Regions from separate parts of the Yersinia antarctica genome, predicted to be linked through region 3. Evidence: predicted binding sites of a transcription regulator. Region 3 holds the regulator's gene; each other region holds the start of a gene.

Region 1 (10,194 bases), 1.2 Mb from region 3:
GCCGCCCGCCTGAGCAGGTGCTTGAGATTTTACCGTAACTTGATTGCAACCCATGATTGAACGCTGCGTATCGAAGCGAGGCCGATGGAAGGACCGAGTCACCAACGCAGCGCCCCCTACCACTTGCCAAAGGAAGGGGATTAAAGGCTAAGAGTTTCTTTTACAAAAGGAATGGTGAGCTTACGCTGGGCGGTGATAGAGGCCCGATCAAGTTGATCCAGGGTCATAAACAGTGTGCGCATTTCCCGATCCAACCGTTTTAGCAAGAAACGGCCGACGTCTTCGGGTAATTCAAAACCACGCAATTTGGCACGTAACTGTAAAGCCTGCAATTTTTCATCATCCGACAACGGCTGCAATTTATAGATCTGCCCCCAATCCAAGCGTGAAGCTAAATCAGGCAAACCGAGATTTAATTGCCGTGGTGGGCGATCACCGGTAATCAATAAACGGGTACGGCCGGTTTCAACAATGCGGTTATAGAGATTAAAGATCGCCATTTCCCACTGCTCATCGCCCGCGATACACTCAATGTTATCAATACAAACCAGCGCCAACTGCTCCATACCATCTAATACTTCGGGTACAAAATAGGCACGTTTATCGAGCGGGACATAGCCTACCGCCTCGCCTTTTTGCGATAACTCCGCACAAGCTGCATGTAATAGATGGCTCCGGCCACCGCCTTCGCGCGACCAAAAATAGATATAACTGCCGTGGGACTGATGAACAGTGGACTGGATCGCCGCTAACAGGGACGGGTTCTCCCCCGGATAAAAACTGGCAAAAGTTTCATCATCGGGAAGATAGAGTGGCAGTGAAAGCTGTGCCGGCGTATTCAGAAGCACCTCAACCAACAAAACGGGCGGGAAAACGTGGCAAGCTTACCACAAAAATTAACAACAGCATAAAAACCTGATCTGAAGCGAAAAACTGGCCGAACCCACAATAACTGCCCGGCCAGATATCACTTTTTATTGCACCGATATTAACGTGTGGACTCGTCTTCCTGGGCGTCAATAATCTCTTCTTCAGGGCGAATCAGACTGATCACTTTAAACAGCAAGCTCAAGCCAATCCCCACAACCGTTGCTAAAGCCATGCCTTTCAGTTCTGTTGCGCCGATGTTCACTTTCGCGCCACTCACCCCGATGATCAGGATAACGGAGGTTAAGATCAGGTTTTGTGCTTTGTTATAGTCAACTTTTGACTCGATCAGCACGCGGATACCTGATGCGGCAATAACACCGTACAGCAGTAGTGAAACACCGCCCATCACCGGTACTGGCACCGCTTGAATGGCAGCAGCCAATTTACCGATACAAGACAGCATGATCGCCAGAATCGCCGCGCCACCTATCACCCAAGTACTGTAAACACGGGTGATCGCCATAACACCGATATTCTCACCATACGTGGTATTGGGGGTTGAGCCAAAGAAGCCGGAAATCACCGTCGAAATACCGTTGGCAAACATCGAGCGATGCAGACCAGGGTCACGAATCAAATCCTTTTTCACAATATTCGCCGTGACCACTAAGTGCCCAATATGCTCGGCAATAACCACCAGCGCCGCAGGAAAGATGGTTAAAATAGCGAACCATTCAAAACGTGGGGTATAAAACGTCGGTAAGGCAAACCAATGGGCCTGACTAATCGGGGTTAAATCAACCACCCCCATCACGAATGACAAAGCATAACCGACCAACACACCGATCAAGATAGGGATAATGGCGAAGAAGCCACGGAACAGCACCGATCCCAGAATGGTTACCCCTAACGTCACCATTGAAATGATAATAGTGGTTGAATCTACTGTCACACCTTGGGCGGGCAATAATCCGGCCATACCCGCAGCAACGCCAGCTAACTCAAGGCCGATAACGGCAACAATCGCCCCCATCGCCGCGGGCGGGAACAGCACATTCAGCCAACCCGTTCCGGCTTTTTTCACAATCAGCGCCACCAGACAAAACAGCACGCCGCACATGATAAAACCACCCAAGGCAACTTCGTATCCCAAGGGCAATAGCAGCAGTACCGGTGAGATAAACGCAAAACTTGAGCCGAGGTAAGCCGGGATTTTTCCCTTACAAATAAACAGATAGAGCAAGGTTCCGATACCGTTGAACAGCAGCACCGTGGCCGGGTTAATTTTAAATAGAATAGGAACTAAAACGGTGGCACCAAACATGGCGAACAAATGTTGAAAACTCAAGGGGATCGTCTGGAGCAGCGGTGGACGCTCGCTGACACCGATGGTGCGACGGCTCATTTCTCTATCCTCTTAATGGTGTGTTTAAAAATGATTATGCTAAAAGTTATTCAAAAAAAAGCCGACTATCGAGTCGGCTATCATCAGTTATTTGGTTCCGAAAATCTTATCCCCGGCATCACCCAAACCTGGAATGATATAACCGTGTTCGTTCAGGCACTGATCGATGGCGGCGGTATACAGCTCTACGTCTGGATGCGCTTCTTCTAGCGCTTTGATACCCTCCGGTGCGGCAACCAATACCAACACTTTAATGCTCTGGCAGCCGGCTTTCTTCAGCAAGTCGATAGTCGCAATCATCGAACCACCGGTTGCCAGCATAGGGTCAACAACCAACGCCATACGTTCGTTGATATCAGCAACCAGTTTCTGGAAATACGGTACCGGTTTTAGTGTCTCTTCATCACGATAGACACCCACCACGCTAATGCGGGCACTCGGTATATTTTCCAACACCCCTTCCATCATGCCTAAACCAGCACGTAGGATCGGCACCACCGTAATTTTCTTACCTTTAATCTGTTCAATCTCTACCGGCCCGTTCCAACCCTCAATGGTGACTTTCTCAGTTTCCAGATCGGCGGTTGCCACGTAAGTCAGCAAACTCCCTACTTCAGACGCTAACTCGCGAAAACGCTTCGTGCTGATATCATTCTCACGCATCAAACCAAGTTTATGTTTTACTAGCGGGTGTTTCACCTCAACGATCTTCATTATTTTTCTCCTGGTTAGGCGGTTGACGGCCAAAAAAATCGCGAGATTATACCGCCTTTTTTTTTGAACGCCACAATGAATAGCCTGATTCAGATCAATAGAAAATCAATCTTAAGTCAAGAAAGCTAAAAATCAGCGTGATATCACAAGCTACTCGCAAACGTTTGCCTGCGCTGTTAGAATTGTCGCGTTTTCTTCCTATAGCCAAAGTAATTGGCGTTGCAGGTAGGCTGCCAGCAAGCGAACTGCGATGAGCTGACTAAGTCAGTGATTTGGATAAGTTCGTGCAGCGAGCCCTCTTGCGGCTTCAAGTATGAAGGATATAAGCTCAAACAGCCAACCGCCGTGGGGACCTCGCTGTGACCAACAAAACCTCTCTCAGCTATAAAGACGCAGGCGTAGATATCGATGCCGGTAATGACCTTGTTGATCGCATAAAAGGTGTGGTTAAACAAACTCGTCGCCCAGAAGTGATGGGTGGATTGGGCGGGTTCGGTGCCCTGTGTGCTTTGCCACAAAAATACCGTGAACCTATTTTAGTCTCAGGCACCGACGGCGTAGGCACTAAGCTGCGCCTGGCGATGGACCTGAAACGCCACGATACCATTGGTATCGATTTAGTGGCCATGTGTGTCAATGACCTGGTGGTTCAGGGTGCTGAACCGCTGTTCTTCCTTGACTACTTTGCCACCGGTAAATTGGATGTGGATACTGCCGCCAGTGTGATTACCGGTATCGCCGAAGGGTGTAAACAATCAGGTTGTGCACTGGTTGGCGGCGAAACCGCAGAAATGCCGGGGATGTACCACGGTGAAGATTATGACGTTGCCGGTTTCTGCGTTGGTGTAGTTGAAAAGTCTGAAATCATTGATGGCAGCAAAGTGACACCGGGTGATGCGTTGGTTGCCTTAGGTGCCAGCGGCCCGCATTCCAATGGTTATTCACTGGTACGCAAAATTCTGGAAGTCAGCAACACCAATCCTGAGCAAACTCAGTTGGATGGTAAATCGCTGGCTGACCATTTGCTGGAACCGACCAAAATCTACGTTAAATCCATTCTCAGCCTGATTGAGCAGCTTGATATTCATGCTATTGCTCATCTGACTGGCGGCGGCTTCTGGGAAAACATCCCACGGGTATTACCCGCAGGGACTCAAGCGGTTATCGACGAAGCTAGCTGGCAGTGGCCTGCGGTATTTAGTTGGTTGCAGCAAGCCGGCAATGTCAGTCGCCACGAAATGTATCGTACCTTTAACTGTGGTGTCGGCATGGTTGTTGCGCTCCCGGCAGAACTGGCTGATATCGCCGTTGAGTTACTGACCGCATCCGGTGAGAAAGCCTGGAAAATCGGTGTGATTGCGGCGGCGACTGACGGTGCAGATCAAGTCATCATCAATCCATAACATTGCTGACTCAGCCTGCAGCTTCAAAATCCCGATGAGCTGACTCAAGTCCGTGATTCAGGTGACAAATCTGCCGGGAGCAGATTTCAACGCTGCTTGCAGCGGCCTCAACGAGGCGAGGCCCACGGATGGGCCGAGTAATGCGCGCAGCCAACACCCCGCAGCTTCAAGTACGAAGGGTATATGAAAAAGATAGTGGTTTTGGTCTCCGGCCAGGGCAGTAATCTACAAGCGTTGATCGACGCCCAACAACAAGGGCGTATTTCAGGTACCATCAGTGCCGTGTTCAGTAATAACCCCGATGCTTATGGGTTGGAACGAGCTGAATTGGCGGGTATTCCCCACCATGCTGTGGATGCCAAGTCCTATGCGGATCGCGCCAGTTTTGATTTGGCATTGGCGCAAGCCATTGACTACTATCAGCCTGACTTACTGGTGTTAGCCGGTTATATGCGCATTCTCAGTGCAGAGTTTGTTCAGCACTATGCTGGACGAATGTTAAATATCCATCCGTCACTGTTGCCGAAATACCCCGGTCTGCACACTCATCGTCAGGCACTGGAAAACGGTGATCCGGAGCATGGCACCTCAGTGCATTTCGTTACTGAAGAGCTGGACGGCGGCCCGGTTATTCTGCAAGCCAAAGTACCGGTTTTCAGTGAGGATAGCGAAGAGGATGTGGTCGAAAGAGTACAAACTCAGGAACACAGCATTTATCCGCTGGTAGTCAGTTGGTTTACCGATGGCCGTCTTGCTATGCGTGATAATGCCGCCTGGCTGGATGGTGAACGCCTACCTGCCCAAGGCTACGCGGCTGAATAAAACAAGTTAATAAATATTGATTAAAGGCGCGGCCATTAATGGTTAGCGCCTTTTTTAATTCCCCTGTGCTTACCTCTTGTGCTAATAGTATAATTTTTAGGGCAGCAACCGCTGTCGCCAATGAGGAATATGTATGTCTACCACTAACAGCGTCAGGTTACGCCCACTAGAACGGGATGACTTGCCGTTTGTTCACCAGTTAGATAACAATGCCAGCGTGATGCGCTATTGGTTTGAAGAGCCTTACGAGGCCTTTGTTGAACTGTCTGATCTGTATGATAAACATATTCATGACCAGAGTGAGCGCCGCTTTATTATTGAAAGCCAGGGGACAAAAGTCGGTCTGGTGGAGTTAGTTGAAATTAACCATATTCACCGCCGTGCTGAGTTTCAGATAATTATCGACCCGGCTCATCAGGGTCAAGGCCATGCAGGTGCTGCCGCAAGACTGGCGATGGAATATGGTTTTTCGGTACTGAATTTGTACAAACTTTATCTGATTGTTGATAAAGAAAATCAAAAAGCTATCCATATCTATACAAAATTAGGCTTTGAAATAGAGGGTGAATTAAAGCAAGAGTTCTTTATCAATGGTGAATACCGTACTGTAATTCGTATGTGCATTTTCCAGCCACAATATTTGGCTAAATATAAAACACCATCGATAAAGAGTGCTTAATCCGCTGGGGCCAGTTCAGTTGGCCCCAATATCAATTCAACATATTCAGTAAAGAAAAATCATCACTTTCATTGACTTTATCTATGTTAGATAACAGGATACTTTGAGCATTACTCTTGTGCAGCTTAAAGATACTGTATGAATAGACGATATTAATGATATCATCTTCACTCAACGTGCCATTGTGTATTACAAATGCACTGATAACTGATTTTATAATAAAAAAATCGATAACGTAGGAATGAAAGTCCTTATCAATATCATCAGTTTTACTAAGTGCAAACTGATTATGGTAGAAATTATACTGAAAAAAATTACGTAGAATATGGGGGTGTTGGTTAAGCAACGGCATAACTCTGTCATTCCAGGTAGCGCTTAACATAGCCATACGTTCTTCTAGTTGGTTAACATCTACTTCATTCATCAAATGATGAATGAGAAAAGCCATATAATTAAATAGCGTTTTATGTCCCCTAGTACCCATAGCGCTAACCGTATTCCTTTGATATATCATTAGGAAATGCCAACGTGCGTTAGCATTAAAAGTGATCTTTGCAACCTCTTCTCGTATATCGCCAGCCTGCAACTTGGCTCGAATGGTGGTATATAATTCAAATATCATCTGTAATTTGTCATCGACGGTGCTATCGATATTTTTACAGCAGTGCATAAAAACATGAACCGCATAAATATTCTCTTCAAAATTATCATTCGGCATAGTCACTATTTGGTTGCAATAATAGTGAATAAATTGCCCTTCAGTATTCATTTTTCTATTATTGAAATACTGTTTTTGGTAGACGGTCTCCTCATGCAGAGTAAATGCATGCGGATTAAACAATACCAACCGGGTAACCTCTGGGCAGGAAAGTGTCAAAGTATTAAATTGTTCTGTTTTGTACTTATGGCTACTGCGTGGATATGTCGAGCAAGTATTACTCAGCGCCTCGCTCCCCAAGCGTTTATGTACTTCACACAGACGAGACTCGTCAAGATAAGGGCAGTTGCCATCGCTTTTAAGGCGTATTTTAGCCCAATTGGATGGGTTTGTTCGTGTAACTGTAATATTCTTAACTGCTATATTTCTAATACTTTGATTTTGGCTATTTTTATATTTTCGGTAGGTATTTTTATCGAGGTTAATATCCCAACCATGACAACAGTGGTCACGGCAGTCTGACCCAATACAACTGAAATTCTTAACGAATTCAGGTTGGATAATCTGTAATTCCTTCACTGAATAGATCCCTATTAGTTACTGATAATTTACAGATAACAAACGACACAATCCGCCACTAAGTTAAATACTATTTCACGCCAACAACGATAATAATGAAAAATCTTCTTTTAGCGCCCAAGCCATAACGTCTTGTTTAAATTTCTGGCTTGAGCTGTCCGTGGATTCCCGACACGCATGATAAGAATAGATAATACCAATCACGTCATCTTCGGTTAGCTCCCCATGCTGGCTGGCATAGGCTGAAATGAGTGCTTTCAAATAGAAGAAATCTATAGCTTGTAGATTAAATACTGTAACCGCCGCTTGCTCATCCCCCATCGCCAATTGGTCATGATGAATGCGTAACAGAAAATAATTGCGCCATACTGACGGGTATTTGGTAAAAAAGGGCAATGCATACTGTTGCCATGCATTGTTTAATTGTTGCTTATTATTATTTTGCTCAATCAGGTCATTAGTGGCGTAGCTCAGCAACGGTTGAGCATAAGCCGCCAGCGTATTTCGCCCCCGAATATCAGCCAGTTGTGCAATAAAATCAGCCAAGAAATTTAATCGCTCATCACCGATAGTCGGCTCTCTCTTCGCCGCAGCCAGTTCATGGGCTGCTTGCCCCACCATCATGGTGGCGATAAGTTCAGTGCGCAGGTTGTCTATCTCAACCATTTTAATTTTACTCACGTCATCCCAGGCTTGATAATTATGTAATAAACAATTTATCGCCCAAAGATTTTCTTCAATATTCGGTTGCTGGCTGGCTGCAATTGCCGCACAAGCGCGATTAACCAACCGCTCTTCAATAACAATATCCGGTGCTTTGTAATAGTCATATTGGTTGATAGTAGAAAAACGCAACGTTAGCGCGTCATCGGAAAATAACGCCTGCCGGGTTACTTCAGGGCAAGAGAGTGACATGCTTTTAATTTTCTGATTTTTATAAACATGTTCAACGCGGGGGAAAGTTGCGCAACTGTGACTCAGTGCATGAGCGCCGGCATGTTTGTGAATTTGACATAACCGTTGTTCATCAAGAAAGGGGCAATTCCCCTGACTATCTGGGTGAATATTGGCCCAAGAGGCAAGGCTGGCTTGAGTAACAGAAATCTGGTTAATGGCAATACGTTTAATTTCTGCGTAAGGGCTTTTAATGTATTTTTGATAACGATTTCTATCAAGCGTGACATTTTGGCCTTTGCAGCAGTGTTCGCGACATGCTGTGCCGACACAACTAAATGTCTCCATAAAATCAGGCTGAGTTATCAATAGCTCTTTCACTTAACGCTTCCATTCAATAGTCACCTAAATAACGAGCGGCACATGAAAGTGTAAACTTAAATCGCAATTGATAAATAAAGCAAACACCTTAGAAACTGCTGTACTGGCGCTAAATGTTCAACCGTAACGCCCGGTAATATAATCTTCCGTCCGGCGCTGACGCGGTGAAGTGAACAACGCATCGGTATCGTTATATTCCACCAGGCTCCCTTGATGAATGAAGGCGGTGTAATCCGAGACCCGCGCCGCCTGCTGCATATTATGGGTGACCAGTACCACGGTGTACTGCTGCTTGAGTGTGGTTATCAACTCTTCGATGGTTAGGGTGGATATTGGGTCCAGAGCGGATGTCGGCTCATCGAGCAATAACACCTCAGGTTCAATAGCAATGGCTCTGGCGATGACCAAGCGCTGCTGCTGGCCGCTGGAGAGGCGAAAGGCATTTTCCCGCAACCGGTCCTTCACTTCATGCCACAATGCTGCGGCCCGCAATGAGCGCTCAACAGCATCATCAAGCACCCGACGGTCACGAATCCCCTGCAAGCGCAGGCCATATACCACATTCTCATAAATTGACTTAGGGAATGGGTTGGGCCGCTGAAACACCATGCCAACCCGCCGACGCAATGCGGCAACGTCAGTGGTTTTATCGGTGATAATTTCACTACCTAGCCGGATTTCACCCTCAAGATGGCAGTTATCCAGCAAATCATTCATGCGGTTAAAGCAGCGCAATAAGGTAGATTTACCACAACCAGACGGGCCAATCAGCGCAGTAACACGGTGCTTAGGCACATTAAATGAAATATCGTGCAACACCTGTTTGTCACCATAAAATAAATTGAGCTTTTCGACCGCCAGCGCTGTTTGCTCGTCGGTCAATTGCTGCACATCAAGCAGCGGCAGCGAATCTGGCGTCAAAAGTCCCATATTTCGTCCTGCGGGTTAAAAAGTTCAGTCACAACAATAAACCTCGATATTTTTCACGCAAATGATGGCGAATACCAATAGCCGCTAAATTAAGGCCGACCACAATGATCACCAGCAGCAGAGCTGTGGCAAAGACTAATGGGCGAGCCGCTTCCACATTGGGGCTTTGAAATGCCATATCGTATATCTGGAAGCTCAAATGCATGAACTTACGTTCTAAATGCAGGAACGGGAAGATACCATCGACTGGCAAGAGCGGCGCTGATTTCACCACCCCTACCAGCATCAGCGGCGCGGTTTCCCCCGCAGCCCGTGCCACCGCCAAAATAAGCCCGGTAATCATCGCCGGTGCCGCCATCGGTAACACAATATGCCACAGTGTCTCAGCCTTAGTGGCTCCCAGCGCTTGCGAGCCTTGCCGCAAGCTGGCCGGAATGCGTGATAGCCCCTCTTCGGTGGCAACAATCACCACTGGCAACGTCAGCAGTGCTAGCGTTAACGCCGCCCATAAAACGCCAGGGGTACCGAATGTCGGGTTGGGGAGCGCCTCTGGGTAAAACAGTTTATCCAGTGATCCACCAATCAGATAGACAAAGAAACCGAGGCCAAACACGCCATAAACAATAGAGGGCACCCCAGCCAGATTCACCACAGAAATACGGATCATTCGGGTCAACCAGTTTTTGCCGGCATATTCATGTAAATACACCGCAGCAATCACCCCTAATGGCATGACCACGATAGACATCAATATCACCATCAGTACCGTACCAAAAATCGCTGGGAACACACCGCCCTCGGTATTGGCATTGCGCGGATTATCGGTCAGGAATTTCTGAGTTTGTGCTGCCCAATGATG
Region 2 (10,194 bases), 1.3 Mb from region 3:
CACTGCTTGTGAAAAACGGCTACTGGCGGGATTATCAGTACATCCGGTAAGTAAGAGTGGGGCCAGCAACAATGCTCGCCAAAAAATACCCGTACCAGATTTGCCCGCGAGCATAGCTGCCGCAGTTGATGTCGGACATGATAAAAAGACGGTCTTTTTAATAATGCTGCTCATAGACCATTTGTACATTATTCATTCATTCTCGGCGGTTAATGGCAATTCAACACGAAAGCAAACCGCAGCGTAATCAACAGCCACCAGTTGCAAGTCGCCCTGCATACGTCTGATGCAGTCCTGAGCAATACTCAGCCCCAACCCACTACCTTTGACGGCCCCTTTTCGCTGATGGCTTCCCTGATAAAAAGGCTCAAATATCATGGTTTCTTCAGAACGCGGGATCGGCGCCCCGGTATTGGCAATATCAATTTGTACGCGGTTATCTACCCGACGGCTGCGAATCCAAATGGTACCGGATTCCTCGCCATAGTGCACCGCATTGGAGTAGAGATTATCCAATACCCGCATTAATAATGTCGGATCTGCCCAACAAATGTCCGCTTGCAGATCCGTCTCAGTATGTAGAGTCTTGGCCCGTGCGGGTAAACTATGGGCTGAGATAACATCCTCAACCATTTCCGCCAGTTCAACATTCTCATGTTCACCGGGGCCGTCTGCCAGTTTACGGTTATAGTCTAATAATTGCTCAATCAATAATTGCAAATGACGACTGCTGTTATCAAGGATTGCCACAACTTCTTTTTGATCTTGCGTCAATGGCCCGGCAACCTCATCCGCTAACAATTCGGTCCCTTCGCGCATACTGGCGAGTGGTGTTTTCAATTCATGAGAGATATGGCGCAAAAACTCGTGGCGCTGTGACTCTAACCACGCTAAGCGCTCGCTGAGCCAAATAATACGCTGTGCCAGTGAGCGTAACTCGCGTGGCCCTTTAAATAGCGCCGTATTACCTAATGGTCGCCCTTCACCTAAGCGATTAATCATCCGCTCAATGCCTTTAACCGGCCCGATTATCATCCGGGTGAATAACACCACTAACAGCACACTGACCAAAAACAGCAACAGGGATTGCCAACCAAAGAATTGCCCACGTTCGGCAATATCTTTTTGTAATTGCTGACCGCGGGAGAAAATCACATCGCGCGTTGCCTGTACCATTTCGGCATTGGAGCGGGAGAACTGCTCTAATAGCGTTGACGCATTTTGTTCCGGGCCACTATTTTTACATTTAATATCAGAAAGTTGTGTCAGTAAACTGCTCAGAGTCTGATAGTAACGGGCATCTGGCAGGATAGAGGCGTGCGCATCAAGCATTTGAGCGTACTGTTTACGTTGGTGCTGATATAACTTTGCCAGTGTTGCATCATCTAATACACAGTACTGGCGATAACTACGCTCCATTTCGAGCGCCACACTGGTCATCGCCTCACTGCGCCGCGCATCTGCCAGCGTAGTACGATTAATGTCGGCCGCCTGCGTGCTTAGATGGTCAAGGCTTTGATAAGCCTGATATGCCAGCACCAATAAAGGTAACAGCACCAACAGAAATGCCATGAGCACCAATTGACGTAAAGAACGGGGGAATAAACGCCATCTTTTCAACGAAATCATCTCATTACCTATCATTCTGTGGTGATGCTAACTGACTGCGTGAGGATTACAATGCTTGTGCCCCAATTACCCGTCATATTTTAAGTTGCAGGTGTGTTGATTGCACTCAATAACCCGAATCACTGACTGATGTCAGCTCATTGGGATTAATGAGCCTCATCCTTGAGGCTCACCCTGCGGGCTAGCAGAAATACTGTTCAAATCGGTTCCCGACCGATTTGTATCTCGTTTGCCGCCTGCCCACAACTTGAAGTCTATTGGGTATGTACCAGGAACAATGTCTCTTGATTGAGATAAAAAAAAAGCACCTGGCTTTGAGCTAAGTGCTTTTAATTAATGCGGCTTGTCCATTATCGTCAGAATCATCATCAGACCTGCTTTTATTGTTATTTGCAGTAAAAACGGCGAGCGTAGCTTATCTTTGACCATAATATACCCTAAATAATTCGAGTTGCGGGAAGGCGGCCAGCGCACATGCAGCTTGAAGTATGGCGGGTATAGATGTGACAACGGGGCAATAAATTGCCCCGTCGCAGAATATGTGGATGCCCTTAAGCATCGTCTCCAGTTTGATGAAGCCGAAGCAATCATCGGGAGGATGAGACGAATAGCATCCAAACATGTCCAAAATTGATGAACCATTCATCACAGCAGGACATAGGCGGTACCTCACTCAACGTGTCGTCCGATGTTTGATAAAGTGAATTCACACGATATCGGTTTGGTGGACGATAGGTACCAGTCTTAGGCATCATTCGATGGTTTATGAAGCGCATATTCCGCTTAACTGCGGGACTATCATAATAAGTTGAATGAGCAACTGTAAGTAATAATGCAGCTTGCGTGCCAAGTTTATTAAAAATAAATTAAGATTATGATTTAAAAGAAAAATAAACTTATTGAGCCGATTATTATCCACGTAATGCCCGCCAACTTGCATCAATTACTGCTGTTTTGTCGCCAATCCCCGACAGCAATCCCCTTATTAAATAAAAATGATATAAATCAAATATTTATATGTCTCCTATTTGAGACAGGTTGCAGGGCTATTGTCGCAATTTACCGACAAAACAATAAAGACATTTAAAATCAGTAAGTTAAAAAATATAGTGGCATTTAATTATCCGTGCATCTTTTGACCGCCCGTTACTCTTCCCTTTGGAGGCATGCTGTTTAAATCATTATTACTTTATAAATTATGAGGTTTGATAACTCACAAATATGAGTAACGTTGATTACTTGACTCAGGTACCGACAAGAAATTGCCAAAATGCAGCAAAAGAAAACACAGACAGCGACACTTATTGATAATCGCTCTAAAAATATGACCTTGTTTTTAGTGAACTTGCCACCTGGGAACTATCGATTAGTCGTTACAGGATTGGCAACCGACCACCAGATTTCTAGCAAAACCTTTCATATGACATTAGCGAATCAGACCACGGGGTATGACTCAATTTATTAAAGATAAATGAATATATCTTAAGCCCTTATCAGCATGCGTAAAAAAGGGGCATCAACTGATGCCCCTGTTATCACAATCAAAGCTGATTCACTTAACCTAATTGCTTACGCGCATTACGGAACATACGCATCCATGGGCTATCTTCGCCCCACTCTTCTGGATGCCATGAGTTACTGACGGTGCGGAAGACCCGCTCTGGGTGCGGCATCATTACTGTTGCTCGCCCATTGGCACTCGTCACCGCAGTAATCCCGTGAGCTGAGCCATTCGGGTTAGCCGGATAAACCTCGGTCACCTCACCCTGATTATTCACAAAGCGCAATGCCACCAGATTGTTCTGCTCAAGCTGCGCCAGATGGGCCGCATCACGCACTTCAACCCGCCCTTCACCGTGAGAAACAGCAATTGGCAGGCGAGATCCGGCCATCTCTTGCATAAACAGTGATGGACTATTGGCCACTTCAACCAAACTGAAGCGTGCTTCAAAGCGATCAGACAGGTTGCGGACAAAGCGTGGCCAATGTTCAGCCCCTGGAATAAGTTCACGCAGATTAGACATCATCTGACAACCGTTGCAGACCCCCAAGGCCAATGTTTCTGGGCGATGGAAGAAGGCTTCAAACTCATCACGAACCCGGTTGTTAAACAGAATAGATTTCGCCCAACCTTCACCCGCCCCCAGCACATCACCGTAAGAGAAACCACCACAGGCCACTAAGGTCTGGAATGATTGCAAATCAGTTCGGCCGGCCAGCAGGTCACTCATATGTACATCGATTGCATCAAACCCGGCACGATGGAAGGCGGCAGCCATTTCTACGTGGGAGTTAACCCCCTGCTCACGCAATACGGCCACTTTTGGCCGAACCTGCTTGATGATATAAGGTGCGGCAATATCTTCTGCGGGATCAAAGGTCAGTTGGACATTCAGGCCCGGATCAGTTTCAACCTGTTTAGCTTGATGCTCTTGATCAGCACAATCAGGGTTATCGCGCAGCCGCTGCATTTGCCAGGTAGTTTCTGCCCACCACAAGCGCAGAGTACTGCGTTTCTCGCGGTATACCACCTCAGTGCCACTGCGAATATCGAAGCTATCCCCCTCAACAGCACGGCCCAGATAGTGAACACAGTTTGCCAGACCGTGGTCTGCCAGAATTTTTTCCACCTCAGCACGCTGTTCAGCACGTACCTGAATCACTGCTCCCAGCTCTTCATTAAACAGCGCCGCCAGCGCGTCATCACCCAAGGTGTGAATATCAACCTGCACCCCACAGTGACCGGCAAAGGCCATTTCAGCCAGTGTCACCAGTAAGCCGCCGTCAGAGCGATCGTGATAGGCCAGTAATGCCTGAGAGGCCACTAAGCACTGCATCGCATTAAAGAAACCTGCCAGTTGCTGTACATCGCGCACATCAGCAGGTTTATCACCTAACTGACGGTAGACTTGCGTCAGGGCGGTTGCACCCAGGGCATTGTGGCCAGCACCTAAATCAATCAGTAACAGCGCGTTATCGCCTTTATCAGTGCGTAACTGTGGTGTCACCGTATGGCGAACATCTTCGATACGGGCGAAAGCAGTAATGACCAGAGAGAGCGGTGAGGTCATTTCGCGCTGCTCATCACCTTCCTGCCAGCGGGTTTTCATCGACATGGAGTCTTTGCCCACCGGGATGGTAATCTCCAGCGCAGGACATAGCTCTTCGCCCACCGCACGCACCGCCTCGTACAAACCGGCATCTTCACCCGGATGACCGGCTGCTGACATCCAGTTAGCTGACAGTTTAATGCGCTTTAGCTCACCAATCTGAGTGGCCGCGATATTGGTCAGTGCTTCGCCTACCGCCAGACGGGCTGAGGCGGCAAAGTCTAGCAATGCCACTGGCGCACGTTCACCCAATGACATCGCTTCACCATAGTAGCTGTCCAGACTGGCACTGGTAACCGCACAGTCGGCCACCGGAATCTGCCACGGGCCAACCATTTGATCACGTGTCACCATGCCGGTCACACTACGGTCACCGATGGTAATCAAGAAGGTTTTCTCTGCCACTGCCGGTAAATGCATCACCCGTTTGACCGCATCAGCGATGCTTATCTCAGCACGTTGCAATGCATCACCCTGTGCCTGAAGGCGGGTGACATCACGCAGCATCTTCGGCGTTTTACCCAGCAAGACATCCAAAGGCATGTCAATTGGTTGATTATCGAAGTGGCGGTCATTCAGTGTCAGATGTTTTTCTTCAGTGGCTTCACCTATAACGGCATAGGGCGCACGTTCACGGCGACAAATTTCATCAAACTGAGCCATCTGCGCGGGGGCAACAGCCAGAACATAACGCTCCTGAGACTCGTTACACCACACTTCCAGCGGGCTCATGCCCGGCTCATCATTGAGGATGTCACGCAGCTCAAAACGGCCGCCACGACCACCATCACTGACCAGTTCTGGCATGGCATTAGATAAACCGCCCGCACCGACGTCATGAATAAATAGAATCGGGTTGTGGTCACCTAACTGCCAGCAACGGTCAATCACTTCCTGACAGCGGCGTTCCATTTCCGGGTTATCACGTTGTACCGAAGCAAAATCCAGATCCGCATCTGACTGACCCGATGCCATGGAAGAGGCCGCGCCGCCACCCAGACCGATATTCATCGACGGGCCGCCGAGCACCACCAGCTTGGCACCGACTGTTATCTCGCCTTTTTGTACATGGTCGGCCCGAATATTACCGATGCCACCGGCCAGCATGATCGGCTTGTGGTAGCCACGTAACTCAGTGCCGTTATGACTGTTGACGCGCTCTTCATAAGTACGGAAGTAGCCCAGCAGCGCCGGACGGCCAAATTCGTTGTTAAAGGCCGCGCCGCCCAGTGGACCTTCGGTCATGATATCCAGCGCAGTCACAATCCGATCCGGCTTACCGAAATTCTCTTCCCACGGTTGTTCAAAACCGGGAATACGCAGGTTAGAAACAGAGAAACCCACCAAACCGGCTTTAGGTTTAGCGCCACGCCCGGTAGCACCTTCATCACGGATTTCGCCACCAGACCCGGTAGCAGCACCCGGCCAGGGTGAAATTGCCGTCGGATGGTTATGAGTTTCTACTTTCATCAGGATATGCGCCGCTTCCTGATGGTAATCATAAACGCCATTATCAGGTGCAGCAAAGAAGCGCCCGACCTGAGAACCTTCCATCACCGCCGCATTGTCTTTATAGGCTGACAACACGTAATCCGGCGTGTGTTCAAAGGTATTTTTGATCATTTTAAACAGTGTCTTAGGCTGAGAAACACCGTCAATTATCCAATCTGCATTAAAGATTTTATGCCGACAATGCTCAGAGTTTGCCTGAGCAAACATATACAGCTCAATATCCGTCGGGTTACGCCCCATACCGGTAAAGGCGGCCAGCAAATAGTCAATTTCATCTGGAGCAAGAGCCAGGCCCAGCTTAATATTAGCCAGCTCCAGTGCACTGCGGCCCTGCGCTAAGATATCCACCCGTTGTACTGGGGCAGGTTGATGATGAGAGAATAACTGCTCTGCTTGCTGCAAATCGGTGAATACCGTTTCCATCATGCGGTCATGCAGCAGCGCCGACAATTGCTGCCATTGGCTTTCATTCAGGTCTGGGCCTTGAATATAGAAAGCCAGGCCACGTTCCAGACGCAGAACCTGTGGCAACGCACAGTTGTGCGCAATATCCGTCGCTTTGGAAGACCACGGAGAAATGGTCCCCGGCCTTGGCGTAACCAGTAACAAACGCCCTTCTGGCGCATGTTCAGGGAGAGAGGGTCCATACTTAAGCAGCCGTTGGAGCCTGGCGTGTTCATCAGCACTTAACGGAGCGCTAACATCGGCAAAGTGAACATATTCGGCGTAGATATCACTCACCAAAAGGTGAGCATCCAGGCAACGGGACAGCAGTTTGGTAATACGAAAAGCCGACAAAGCGGGCGAACCACGCAGTATTTCCATAATCTAAGTTTCTCTCTCTTCGAAGCGACTGGAACAGCACTTCATTGGGCGCAGCATTTATTGGCGCAAAACAGGGGAAAACGCGGGCATTATAGTGAATCTACGCCTCCGACGAAACCGTTTGCGTAGCTATTATTAATAATTGAGTCAGAAATTGTCGTTATCTAGAGAACACCAATACTGAATAAATAAGCTCGCAATAAAGTTGCACACTGACGATTTGTTGCGCAAAATGCCACTCCACTGGGGTTTTAACCATGTCGATTCTTACTTCACAACACACACATAAAGAGCGCTGCCGAGAGATAACTATTTGACGCGCATAAAATTAAATTACTTTGTTATCGGTGTAGTTGCCTTACTTCTGGCCCTCGCGCTGTGGCCCAATATTCCCTGGCGCAGTAGTCAAGAAGGACAACTAGACCGTATAAAAGCCCGTGGCGAGCTACGTGTTAGCACGATTAGCTCACCACTTATCTACTTTACCGGAAAGGATGGCCCTTCCGGTCTTGACTATGAGCTGGCCAACCGTTTTGCGGACTATCTGGGGGTTAAGCTCGTCATTACCCCTCATCATAATATTGATGACTTGTTTGATGCACTTGATAACGATGATGCAGACATGCTGGCTGCCGGGCTAATTTATAACCGTGAGCGTCTTAATCGGGCGCGTACCGGCCCTGCCTATTATTCAGTCTCGCAACAGTTAGTATACCGATTGGGTAAACCACGACCAAAATCATTCAGTGATCTAAAGGGTCAATTGATTGTCGCCTCTGGATCGGCCCATATGACCACCCTCAAACAACTTAAGCAGAGCAAATATCCCGATCTTAACTGGGAATCATCCGTTGATCGTTCTGGCAAAGAGTTACTGGAACAGGTCGCGGACGGCAAACTTGACTATACCCTGGGTGATTCGGTGACAATTGCCCTACTGCAACGCATCCATCCGCAATTAGCGGTTGCCTTTGATGTTACGGATGAAGAGCCAGTAACTTGGTATTTCCAGAAAGGGGACGATGATAGCCTGTATGCCGCCATGCTCGATTTCTACAGCCAGATGGTTGAAGACGGTAGTCTGGCGCGGCTGGAGGAAAAATATCTCGGCCATGTCGGTAGCTTTGATTATGTCGATACCAAAACCTTCCTGTCAGCCATCGACAGTGTGTTGCCCTCTTTCCAATCCTTGTTTGAAAAACATGCCGGGGAAATTGACTGGAAACTGCTGGCGGCGATTGCTTATCAGGAATCCCATTGGAACCCACAAGCCACCTCACCGACTGGCGTGCGGGGGTTAATGATGCTAACCCGCGCCACAGCAAATGGTTTAGGGGTTAAAGACCGGGTTGATCCTGAGGAAAGCATTAAAGGCGGTTCCATTTACTTGCAGCGGTTAATGCAAAAAGTGCCGGAGACCATTCCAGAAGATGAGCGTATCTGGTTTGCGCTGGCCGCCTATAATCTGGGTTATGGCCACATGCTGGATGCTCGCCGCCTGACTAAAAATCAGAATGGTAATCCAGACAGTTGGGTTGATGTAAAAATGCGCCTACCGATGTTGAGTCAAAAGCGCTACTACCCAAGTACCACTTATGGCTACGCCCGTGGCCATGAGGCTTATAACTATGTGGAAAACATCCGTCGTTATCAGGTCAGTCTGGTGGGATATTTGCAGGAAAGAGAGAAAAAAGCAGCCCAACATGCCGCTATCGAAGCTGAGCTGGGTAAAGCTTATCCGGTTGTCGGCCCAGGCTGGTCAATCAATAACTAACATGATGCGAAAACACGTAACTAATCAATAGATTTCAAGATGCTGCCAGCAGTGGCCTCCTAGACGCAAGGCCCACGGATGGGCCGAATCATGACTGCCGCGCGAGTTTCAACGCCTTTTGCTGCTCACGTCGTAGGCGGAAAAAAGCACTTAATTGGTGGGAACACGTCTCTGCCAGTACCCCGGCACTGACCTCTATTTGATGATTCATCCCCGGATGGCGCAAGATATCCACCAGCGAACCGGCAGCACCGGTTTTTAAATCATTGGCCCCATAGACCAAGCGACGGATCCGGCTGTGTATCATGGCTCCGGCACACATTACGCATGGCTCCAGCGTCACATATAGCGTGGCTTCCAGCAGACGATAGTTCTGCACCACCTGCCCGCCTTGCCGTAGCGCCATGATTTCTGCATGAGCGGTAGGGTCGTTATCGCGAATAGACTTATTCCACCCTTCGCCAATCACCTGGTTGCCCAGCACTAACACCGCGCCAACCGGGACTTCTCCCTCTTCTTGTGCCCGCAGAGCCAGCGTCAACGCCCGTAGCATCCAGTACTCATCACTGTATTCAACAGGTAAATCAAATTCAGAAAACAAACTTTTATCAGCAGACACATTAACCTCTCTGGTACTTTGGCGGCGTGCATTATACACAGCCAGCGACAACCGCTATACCCGCTATCTCCAATATAAAGTAGCTCAGTCCATAATGATCGGTTAATGTTCCGGCAGGATATAAATCATTCCTGATATAAATTATCAGCATATGGAAGCCAGCTACATGAAGCTCAGCAAGAAAAATGCCGCGGTAGTACGTAAAACCCTGAATGGATGGGCCAGTGAAGGCGTTATCCCTGAGGAAGAGCATCAACGTTTGTTACAGAATATCGATGTTCAACCGTTTGACTGGCGCAGATTAGCCGGTTACGCCTTTCTTGCCGCACTGGCTTCGTTGGTTATCGCCATTGGCAGCCTGATGGCTGATACTTTCTTACTCAACTGGATAAGCCAGTTTTTCCGCTTTGATCCCCCGGTACGGGTGGTGGTCACGGCGATATTGGCCGCCGTATTTTACGGCTGGGGCTTTAACCGCCGCCGGCGAGATCCCAGTAAGATCTACAGTAATGAAGCCGTACTCTTTCTCGGCGTAATATTCACCGCAGCCGCCATCGGCCAACTCGGTGAGTGGTTGGATAATGGTAGTGGCCGCATCTCAGTATTACTGCTGTTGGGTACCGTCATCTATGGTGTGGTGGGCTGGTTTGGTCGTGCGCCATTAGTATGGCTATTTGCCTTGCTGTCACTGGGTAATGCGTTTGGGGCAGAAACTGGCTATTTGT
Region 3 (10,194 bases):
AGCGCCATTATGCAGAATGGAATAAGTAAGGTCAGCAGCGTCGGCGTGGTTAACGTTGCTATCAGATAAAGTGCAATCATGCTGATTGCATATCCCGCCAACAGCCACGGCAGCAAGGTATTACCCTTGATTCGGGAAAGAGCACTGCGACAACCAAATCCACCTAACAGGAAGGCCAGGGTCTGGGGGACATAACTTAATCCGATGACATTCGGGCTATAACCCATATCACCCAGAATAAAAGGTGAACCGGTTAACCAGGCAAAGAAACCGGCACTACAGGCAGCAAACATCATCACGTTGCCACTAAATGTTGCCGACTTAAGCAACTGCCAGAAACTGATGTTGGTGCTAATGCGTGCAGCATTATCTTGTGCGGTTTTTTTGCGTTCGTTCAACCGCGCCGTTGGGATCAATAGCAGCAACGTAACGGCCAGTAGCACTACAAAAATTGAACGCCAACTGAAGTGGTTTAATAACCAGGCACCCAGTAGCGGAGCTAACGCGGGAGAGAGTGCTACGAGCGGCATAATGGTGGCAAACACGCGATTGGCCTTGCCATCGCGATAACGGTCTACCACTAACGCCTGCCAACTTACAGCAGCAGAACACACCCCTACCGCTTGAATAAAGCGGAGTACCAATAATTGTGTCGCATTTTCAACCCATAAAATCCCCAGACAACCGATGGCAAATAACGCCAAACCGGCTAACAGTACCGGTTTACGGCCTAACTTATCCGATACGGGTCCCCAGATAAGCTGAGCGATAGCAAAACCGGCGAGGAAGATACTTAAGCTGGCACTGATGGCGCCGGCAGACGTTTGAAGCTCTTGTTGCATTGCGCCAAAAGCGGGTAGATACATGTCAGTGGCCAAATAGCCCAACATACTCAGACCGGCCAGATAGAACATAAAACCAGACGACGTTTTCATTCTTTATTTCTCTTTATATCCTTGGTCCTTGAAACCGCAGAGGTGTTAGCAGCGGCTCCAATGACGTTGGCTAAATTATAATTTTTGCAGGCAAAACTTCTGTTATAGAAAATTAATTGCGGAGGGCATTCTATCCGCTGCGATATTCTGTTGTGAAACGGTAATATTTGCACCATGCTATTAAAAAATTTGATAGCAAATTGGTGATGTAAAAAGGTGAAAAACTATGTGGTCTGAATATTCACTGGATGTGGTGGACGCAGTAGCCCGTACTGGGAGTTTCAGTGCTGCTGCTCAAGAATTGCACCGCGTACCGTCTGCGATTAGTTATACGGTGCGCCAGTTGGAAGAGTGGTTGGCCGTTCCGTTGTTTGAACGACGTCATCGCGATGTGGAATTAACCGAAGCTGGCGTGGTTTTTATTAAAGATGCGCGAGATGTTATCAAAAAAATGAATGACACACGCCGTCAGTGTCAACAGGTGGCGAATGGTTGGCGTGGGCAGTTAAATATAGTAATAGATAAAATTGTTAAACCACAGCGTAGTCGCCGTTTAGTGTTGGATTTTTACCGACATTTTCCTGATATTGAACTGCGGGTACGCTATGAAGTATTCAACGGTGTGTGGGATGCGCTGGTGGATGGGCAGGCGGAAATGGCCATTGGTGCGACCCGCGCGATCCCGGTCGGTGGGCGGTTCATCTTTCGCGATATGGGCTTTTTAAGCTGGCATTGTGTGGTGAGTGTCGATCATCCTTTAGCCCAATTAACCGAGCCACTTAGCGATAATCAGTTACGGCCTTATCCCTCACTTTGCCTGGAAGATACCGCCCGTAATTTACCTAAACGTGACACCTGGACTTTAGCAAACCAGCAGCGATTGGTCGCCCCGGACTGGGCAACGGGAATCGATTGCCTGTGTGCAGGATTGTGCATCGGGATGGTGCCGGCACACATGGTATCGCCGTTGATTGAGCAAGGGAAGCTAGCGGCACTGACGCTGGCTGAACCGTTGCCCGATAGTCCATGTTGCTTGACCTGGGAGCAGAACAACCATTCACCAGCATTGGCCTGGCTGCTGGAATATCTAGGTGACAGTGTCACACTTAATACCGAATGGTTGAAAGATGACAGTGAGTTATCAATCAATGACTGAGGATTAATGAGGCAAGATTAGCCGCCGATAGAGCTAAACACTACCGGCAGGAGAGGATTAACGGCGATAATCGAGGAACGGGCCATCAGCGACAGAACGGCGCTCAATCAGTTTAGGGTGTACCTCAATGGTCTGCGAATCTTCACGTTTGCTGACAATACGGTCAAGTAACATGGCAAAGGCCGTTTCGCCCAAGCGCTCTTTGGGCTGGTGAATAGTGGTAAGCGCCGGCGAGAAATAGCGCGCATTACGCACATTATCATACCCGATCACCGAAATATCTTGTGGTATCCGTAGGCCCAACTCATCAGCAGCACATATCGCGCCCATGGCCATAATATCGCCGCCACAGAACACCGCCGTTGGGCGATGTTTTTGTGTCAGGATTTGATGCATCGCTTTATAACCGGATTCCGGTTCAAAATCCCCTTGGACCACCCACTCATCACGCAGGGTAATATTTGCTTCTTCCAGTGCTTTCAGGAAGCCCTGGTGGCGGCCACCACCGGTATTACGGGCTAACTGGCCGGGGATAGCCCCAATGTCACGATGACCGCGCTCAATCAGGTAACGGCCCGCCAAATAGCCGCCTTCAAAAGCGTTATCAATAATCGAGTCAGTAAAATCACCCCGTGCGGTTCCCCAATCCATGACGACCATTGGGATATTGCGATATTCTTCCAACATCCCGAGTAGCTGCTCAGGATATTCTGAACACATCACCAGCAACCCATCGACACGTTTTTGTGCCAACATCGCCAGATAAGCTTTTTGCTTGTCCAGATTATTATGAGAATTACATAAAATCAGGGTATAACCTTTGCTATAACAACTATTTTCGACCGCTTCGATCACTTCGGCAAAATAGGGCGCTTCGCTGGATGTTGCCAGTAAACCAATTGATTTAGTGTGATTAACTTTCAAACTGCGGGCTACAGCGCTGGGTGAATAATGCAGTTCTTTAATGGCAGCCCACACCGCAGCCTTGGTATTCTCGGCGACGAAACGAGTTTTGTTGATAACGTGCGAAACGGTGGTGGTGGACACACCCGCGTGTTTGGCCACATCTTTAATCGTTGCCATAAAAAGAATGACTCCTAAGCTTACCGGTTACAGTAGGGTAAGTATTATGTTAATCGTTTGCCTGCATAACCCGAAAACCGCTCAGACAAAAACACGATATTAGGCTGGGAAGTTAAATCAGCTGATTGTCTGAGAGTATTTATTGGACGTTATTAGTCGGTATGCAGTTATGAACTGCGAATTTTGGCTGATCTGGAGGAAAAGTGAAAGGGGTAATCAAAGTTATAAAGTGCGTAATGAGCACAAGATTTTTTTTCTGAACTGTGGGAAAATAATTTAACACACTAACTATGTGCCTTTTCCCTACTACAAACTAACCGGCTAAGGAGTTTTTATGGATACCAATCTGAAAATGTCGCTGATTACGACTGTTGGTGCGCTGGCGATGATTATTGTCTTTAGCTTCGTGGCGGTAATGAATTAATTAAACCGCTTGCCGGTGTGAAGTGATAAGTAGGGCGGGTTAATCCCGCCCTTAATTATTTTTACGCGTAATGCGACGATGGGTTGTCACTCTTCTTGCCGTATCAGGCTAAATTTTTCTCAACGAAAGACCAGTTAACCAGTGCCCAGAAGTTTTCCAGGTATTTTGGCCGCGCATTGCGGTAATCAATATAGTAAGCATGTTCCCACACATCTACGGTTAACACTGGTTTATCGTTGGTGGTCAGTGGAGTTGCTGCATTAGACGTACTGACAATCGCCAGTGTGCCATCTGCTTTTTTAACCAGCCAGGTCCAGCCCGCACCAAAGTTTTTTACTGCCGCATCAGTAAATTGTGCTTTAAATTCAGCAAAAGAACCAAATGATTGATTAATGGCATCGGCAACTTTGCCCGTAGGTTCGCCGCCGCCGTTAGGTGACAGGCAGTGCCAGTAGAAGGTGTGGTTCCAGACTTGGGCCGCATTATTAAAGATCCCGCCATTAGCGGTTTTTACAATCTCTTCCAGCGTCTTACCCGCAAACTCAGTGTCTTTAATCAAGTTATTGAGATTAACCACATAGGTGTTGTGATGCTTGCCGTAGTGGTATTCCAGCGTTTCAGCTGAGATGTGGGGCTCTAGCGCATTTTGCGCATAGGGTAATGCCGGTAATTCAAAAGACATCGCTCTCTCCTTTCGGGGTTGCTCAGGGTGTTTGCTCCTCAAATCACATCAATTGCCACGGGCAGTGAGGTGGCGAAGAGCGGTTAAAGCTTAATTGTTGTATTTTTGTTGTGGGTATTAATCTTAACAACTTTCAACAGGAATGACAGATATAACCATACTGTTTGATGGGTGATTGTATCACCGTTATGCCATGGGGATAACAAGTGCAGGGGCGTTATTGTGCCATCAGCACCCGGTAGGACAACCGGGCGCAAACTGAAGTCTTAGCGGATGGTTTTCGGTGTGACCACACGGCGTGCGCCAACGTAATGATCCTGCCAGTAGTCATTGTCCAGCATACTGATACGAATTTCTTCACCAGTGCGTGGGGACTGAATGAACTTACCGTTACCCAGATAGACGCCTACATGGTCGGCGACGCCACGGTTGGCAATATTGAAGAACACTAAATCCCCGCTCTCCAGCTCAGCACGTTTGACGGGGGCGGCGTCACGCAAGTGATACATCTCGTTCGCGGTACGCGGCATTTTTATTCTGATCACGTCTTTATAGGCGTAATAGATAAGCCCGCTGCAATCAAATCCGGTATTAGGAGAGGTGCCACCCCAACGATAAGGTTTACCGACTTGCTTCATCAGTTTGCTCATCGCGGTCTGTTTGGCGTGTTGATAGCGTTTTTTATGCGCTGGACTGAGCTTGATTTTACTATTGGCGACTAATTCGGTAGCCGCTTTGCCTTGGGTTTTATTTCTGTGTCGGCCATAAGCGACTCTTTCTGTTTTTTTACCTGCAGTCACTTTTTTATTGGCTGCAGTTTTAATATTGGTTTTTTTCGTATTGCTGGTTTTTTTTGTAGCGATTTTACTGACTTCCTGCGTTTTCTTTTTAATGGTTTTAGTCGTGCCGGCGGCAATTTTCTTTTTATCGCTGCTGGTTGCTGTTTTATTGGTAGTCACTTTGCTGGTAGGGGTTTTATTGCTGGCTACTTTTACTTTTTTGGTACTTTTATCTGCTTTACGTTTTTTACGATCATCAGGGCTGGCCTGGCTGACCTGTCCTTTCTTCTGCTCAGCAGACACATGAGCCTGCGGCGACGCATGCGCCAGATTTAAAAATAGCTGGGTAAACAGCAGCACAAACAGCGTAAATATTAAACGCATAATAACGCTACCAACCTTGCCCTGAGATGAATATGAAGAGTCACAGTATTGCCGAAACTCACGATATAAAAAAGCAGAGAGCGACAGGATCTTAATCGATATTGTGAGAAAACATTAATGGCTTAGATATTGTCGCTTTTTCACACGTCTAATGGACTTAAATCAACCATACGTCAACGAGTTATCTCTTTCCTACTTGAAGCCGCAGGGGGAATCCCATAAAGAAGATAATAGTGAAGTGATGGGATCAAAAATGTTATTCTAAATGCACATATTTGTAGCTGACAATATAACCATTCGTCCACGGAGTAAAGCCCCTGCAAAAGATGGCGTTTTATTCCAGTGGTAACAGTCGCTACAATAGGCCGGACGCAATAATAAAACAGCCCTAATGGATAGGTTCTAAGTATTGTAGCCACTATATGGCTTGAGGAAGCAAGAAATGACGACGATTGATAAAATCCAGCGCCAGATAGCAGAAAACCCAATCCTGCTTTATATGAAGGGTTCACCTAAGCTGCCAAACTGCGGTTTCTCGGCTCAGGCTGTGCAGGCGCTGTCTGCCTGTGGCGAACGCTTTGCTTATGTTGATATCCTGCAAAACCCGGATATTCGTGCGGAACTGCCAAAATATGCTAACTGGCCAACCTTCCCACAATTGTGGGTTGATGGTGAATTGGTCGGCGGTTGCGACATTTTGATGGAAATGTATCAGCGTGGCGAACTACAACAGTTGTTGAAAGAAACCGCTGACAAATACCGAGCACAAGAAGAAAAGCCTGCCGCAGAATAGGGCATGTGTGTTTTCTGTGACAAAAATAAAAAGGTGGCCTTTGGGCCACCTTTTTTGAACGTAAAATTGTTGCGTCTTCTCTCATGAACAATCTTATTTCGTGAACACTGCGCTATTCGGATTCCCCCGCCGGTATAGGCCAGCCACCCAGTTTTTTCCAGCGGTTGACCAGTTCACAGAATAATTTTGCCGTTTGCATGGTGTCATACAATGCGGAGTGCGCCTGACTACTATCAAACGGAATACCTGCCGTCAGGCAGGCTTTCGCCAGCACAGTTTGCCCCAGCACCAGCCCACTGAGCGCCGCAGTATCAAAGGTTGCAAATGGGTGGAACGGGTTACGTTTCAAACTGGCGCGTTCAGCAGCAGCCATCACGAAGCTGTGATCAAAATTGGCGTTGTGTGCCACGATAATAGCTCGGTTACAACCTTGATCTTTCAGCCCTTTACGCACGGCTTTAAAGATGGCGTGCAAAGCATCGTATTCACTCACAGCACCACGCAAAGGGTTGGTTGGGTCAATGCCATTAAATGCCAGTGCTTCTGGTTGCAGATTGGCACCCTCAAATGGTTCTACATGGAAATGCAGCGTTTCATCGGGTAATAACCAACCATCCTTGTTCATCTGCAAGGTTACGGCAGCAATTTCTAATAATGCATCGGTTTGCGCATTAAAACCGGCGGTTTCCACATCAATTACAACGGGGTAATACCCACGAAAACGGCCACTTAGGGCGTTAAGATCACTTTTATCTGCCATCAGTTTCTTATCTTCATCGAATTCAGCGCGCATTATGTCAAATTTTAGCGCGGGATGCAGGGGGATATCGCGATGAGAAAAAAGGCACCTTAGGTGCCTTTGCGCTAATCAGTTGCCAAGGCCGTGTCCGGCGCTCTTATTCTCGATTAACTCGATTTTGTAACCGTCGGGATCTTCGACAAAAGCAATAATAGTATTACCGCCTTTTACCGGGCCGGCTTCACGGGTCACATTCCCACCCGCCTGACGAATTTGATCGCAGGTAGCGGCAACATCATCCACGCCCAGCGCCAGGTGACCAAATGCAGTCCCCATGTCGTAACTGTTCACGTCCCAGTTATAGGTCAGCTCAATCACTGAACCTTCACTTTCATCGCTATAACCGACGAAAGCCAGCGAGTATTTATACTCCGTGTTTTCGCTGGTACGCAGTAAACGCATCCCTAATACCTTGGTGTAAAAATCGATAGAGCGTTGCAGGTCACCAACGCGGATCATGGTATGGAGTAAGCGCTTCATAATACCTCTTTATAATCAACAGTTTAAAGTCTTAAAATCATTATAAATCAAAACTGATTCATAATCATATAGTAATATCATCCCGCTCTCTACCATGACTCTTCTGATATTTGGTTATCATTATGGCGGGATTGTCCCTGGAAAGGGGGGAATAAATTGACTTTTTTTGTGACATTATGTCAGTACACTATTCTGATTCAGTAAAATATCTGTATTATCCCGTGGCTAGTCGTAGGAATTTTATGGGTACTATTCTTATGGATGAATCATTAAATGGACTCTTTAGTTGTAGCGATAGCAGAAGCTTTATTTAATTTATTGGTAAGCCTATTTTCTTTTTTATTTTCGATAATACTCTTCGTGGTTGAAGCAATTTATTCTTTAACCTAGGGTGCTAAATGGATACGTAGATTAATCACAGTAGGCGTATTGAGGGCTATTGCGGGTATTATCGTCTTTTTTGCCATCATGTGAAGATCAATTTAATCGACTCTCCCGCTATGCGTTCTTGTGGTTAATCATCTGCATGTTAAGTAATATCATTAAAAAACAATCTGTTAATTTATAGTTGAGTACCGTCACTTCTGAAATATCAGTTTGATGCCTAGCAGCGCCATGACCAAACCACCAATACGGTCAAAATATATTTTGAAACGCATATAATAGTTTCTTGGTACCGGGGCTGACAGGACACAAGCGACGATTGCGTACCAAATGAGGTCAATCAAGAATGCCAGAACAGGTAACACAATATACATCCAGCCCACGATATTCTGAGTAAGGATTGCGGCAAATATGCCGCCAAAAACCAATGCTGTATTGGGATTACTAATTTGTGTAATAAGCCCGATATAAAACGAACGAGACAGACTTGTTTGTCCGCCAACCTCGGGTTCAAATTTTATTGCTTTTTTAGGCGCGAAAAACATTTTAAAGGCTAAATAAATGAGATAAAAACCGCCGCCGATTTTAAGTGACATATATAGCCAAGGTACGGTGAGTAGCAAAGATTGCAAACCAAGCAGAGCGACCAAGGCAAAGAATGCACACCCGGTGCCCATGCCTAAAGCAACGGCTAAACCATTTTTAAGTGAGGATGACATTGCCGTTCGCGCAACAAGGATGAAACTCGGCCCTGGAGACATAGCCCCTAAAGCTATCACTCCACTGATGGTTAAAACAGAAATAATAGTGCTGTCCATTTTATCCTCCCTGTAAGTATTCCTCTGTTTCTACTCGTCATTTTTTACAAAATCAATGGCTTTATCTTGTTTCCAAAGAATTCGAAATGAATCACTAAATACCTAAGTCGATAGCGGGGGTTGTATTACATCATCCGTAGTGGGGGCAATTGCGCCATTTTTTGTGTTATCTCACCTGTAGCCATAAACAAAACAGCCAGTCAGAGGGTTAATCTAACTGGCTGTTATTCAATGATTTAATTTACGGACTAATCACAGAGTTGGGTAGTCGGTATAACCTTTTGCGCCACCGCCATAGAAGGTATCACCATCTGGTTCATTCAACGGAGCCTGTTGTTGCAGGCGGGTTACCAGATCCGGGTTAGAAATATAGCTACGGCCAAAGGCGACGGCATCAATAAACCCTTTATCAATGAGCTCTTCAGCTTTTTCAGCCGTGTATGCACCGGCACCCACAATCACACCTTTGAATTTGGCGCGGACGGCATCACGGAATGCGTCGGAGTAAGGCTTACCACCCGCCCAGTCGGGTTCCGACATGTGCAGATAAGCAATATGACGTTTGTTCAACTCGTCAATGAGGTACAACGCAGCCTCTTCCTGATCCTCGCCATTATCCAAGCCGTTGAATGGCCCCAATGGTGAAATACGAATACCAATATGTTCAGCGCCCCATTCGGCTACTGTTGCATCAACCACTTCCAATGTCAGACGGGTACGGTTTTCAATACTACCGCCGTATTGGTCGGTACGTTGATTGGATGCCGGAGACATAAATTGATGCAGCAGGTAGCCGTGGGCTGCATGCAATTCAATATAGTCAAAGCCAGCTTCACGGGCATTCGCTGTTGCCTGACGGAAATCATTAATGATGCCAGGGATCTCTTCTGTTTCCAGGGCGCGTGGGGTGGAGCAGGGAACGCGTACCCAGGCTCCCGTTTCATCGCGCACGGTGGTGCGGGTATCCGCGGCAATGGCTGAAGGTGCTACCGGCGCTTGCTGACCTGGCTGCAAACTGTTGTGCGAGATACGGCCGACATGCCATAACTGTACAGCAATATGTCCACCGTCTTCATGCACCGCCTGCGTGATTTTTTTCCAGGCGTTTAACTGTTCCTGAGTGTGTAACCCTGGAGCACCCGCATAGCCTTTCGCCTGGAAAGAAATCTGGGTGGCTTCGGTAATAATCAAACCGGCGCTGGCCCGTTGACGGTAATATTCAGCCATCAGAGGAGTTGGAATATCACCTGGCTCAATGCTGCGCAAGCGCGTTAGCGGAGCCATAAATACGCGGTTTGGCAATGTGAGCGCGCCAACTTTCAAAGGGGAGAACAGTTTAGCAGTCTTCATGGTGCGTCCTATATTAATAGACCAGTCAACTAGTAACTGGGTGAATTCTGAAAAACAAAAGTGTTAGCTTCAGAATCATTGGATTATGGGGTTGGTTGTAGAATCAGTTCGATACTTTCTAGCGCAC

The links. The regulator PurR, encoded in region 3, represses purine synthesis genes. The targets are predictions, from matches to a motif close to CANGCAAACGTTTGCNTG.
Positions count from the first base shown of each region.
Region 1: purM (phosphoribosylformylglycinamidine cyclo-ligase) is a predicted target of PurR. The motif match lies at 3,143-3,160, and genes of this name have one in related genera.
Region 2: purL (phosphoribosylformylglycinamidine synthase) is a predicted target of PurR. The motif match lies at 7,187-7,204, and genes of this name have one in related genera.

Region 1 covers NZ_JBSJQF010000001.1:3,537,737-3,547,930, forward strand. The annotation lists gene arsC (arsenate reductase (glutaredoxin)) at 1-38, shown strand, start outside; gene hda (DnaA inactivator Hda) at 141-848, opposite strand; gene uraA (uracil permease) at 989-2,275, opposite strand; gene upp (uracil phosphoribosyltransferase) at 2,363-2,989, opposite strand; gene purM (phosphoribosylformylglycinamidine cyclo-ligase) at 3,349-4,392, shown strand; gene purN (phosphoribosylglycinamide formyltransferase) at 4,576-5,214, shown strand; gene speG (spermidine N1-acetyltransferase) at 5,348-5,893, shown strand; gene fliB (flagellin lysine-N-methylase) at 5,925-7,130, opposite strand; gene fliB (flagellin lysine-N-methylase) at 7,206-8,405, opposite strand; gene pstB (phosphate ABC transporter ATP-binding protein PstB) at 8,523-9,335, opposite strand; gene pstA (phosphate ABC transporter permease PstA) at 9,364-10,194, opposite strand, start outside.
Region 2 covers NZ_JBSJQF010000001.1:3,654,139-3,664,332, forward strand. The annotation lists gene qseG (two-component system QseEF-associated lipoprotein QseG) at 1-114, opposite strand, end outside; gene ACWJJO_RS16915 (sensor histidine kinase) at 193-1,629, opposite strand; gene purL (phosphoribosylformylglycinamidine synthase) at 3,186-7,076, opposite strand; gene mltF (membrane-bound lytic murein transglycosylase MltF) at 7,390-8,850, shown strand; gene tadA (tRNA adenosine(34) deaminase TadA) at 8,939-9,508, opposite strand; gene ACWJJO_RS16935 (DUF2157 domain-containing protein) at 9,636-10,194, shown strand, end outside.
Region 3 covers NZ_JBSJQF010000001.1:2,328,009-2,338,202, forward strand. The annotation lists gene punC (purine nucleoside transporter PunC) at 1-935, opposite strand, end outside; gene punR (DNA-binding transcriptional activator PunR) at 1,162-2,091, shown strand; gene purR (HTH-type transcriptional repressor PurR) at 2,149-3,174, opposite strand; gene cydH (cytochrome bd-I oxidase subunit CydH) at 3,509-3,598, shown strand; gene sodB (superoxide dismutase [Fe]) at 3,702-4,280, opposite strand; gene ACWJJO_RS10750 (C40 family peptidase) at 4,547-5,443, opposite strand; gene ACWJJO_RS10755 (Grx4 family monothiol glutaredoxin) at 5,886-6,236, shown strand; gene rnt (ribonuclease T) at 6,349-7,029, opposite strand; gene gloA (lactoylglutathione lyase) at 7,105-7,515, opposite strand; gene ACWJJO_RS10770 (LysE family translocator) at 8,094-8,717, opposite strand; gene nemA (alkene reductase) at 8,970-10,067, opposite strand; gene ACWJJO_RS10780 (TetR/AcrR family transcriptional regulator) at 10,151-10,194, opposite strand, start outside.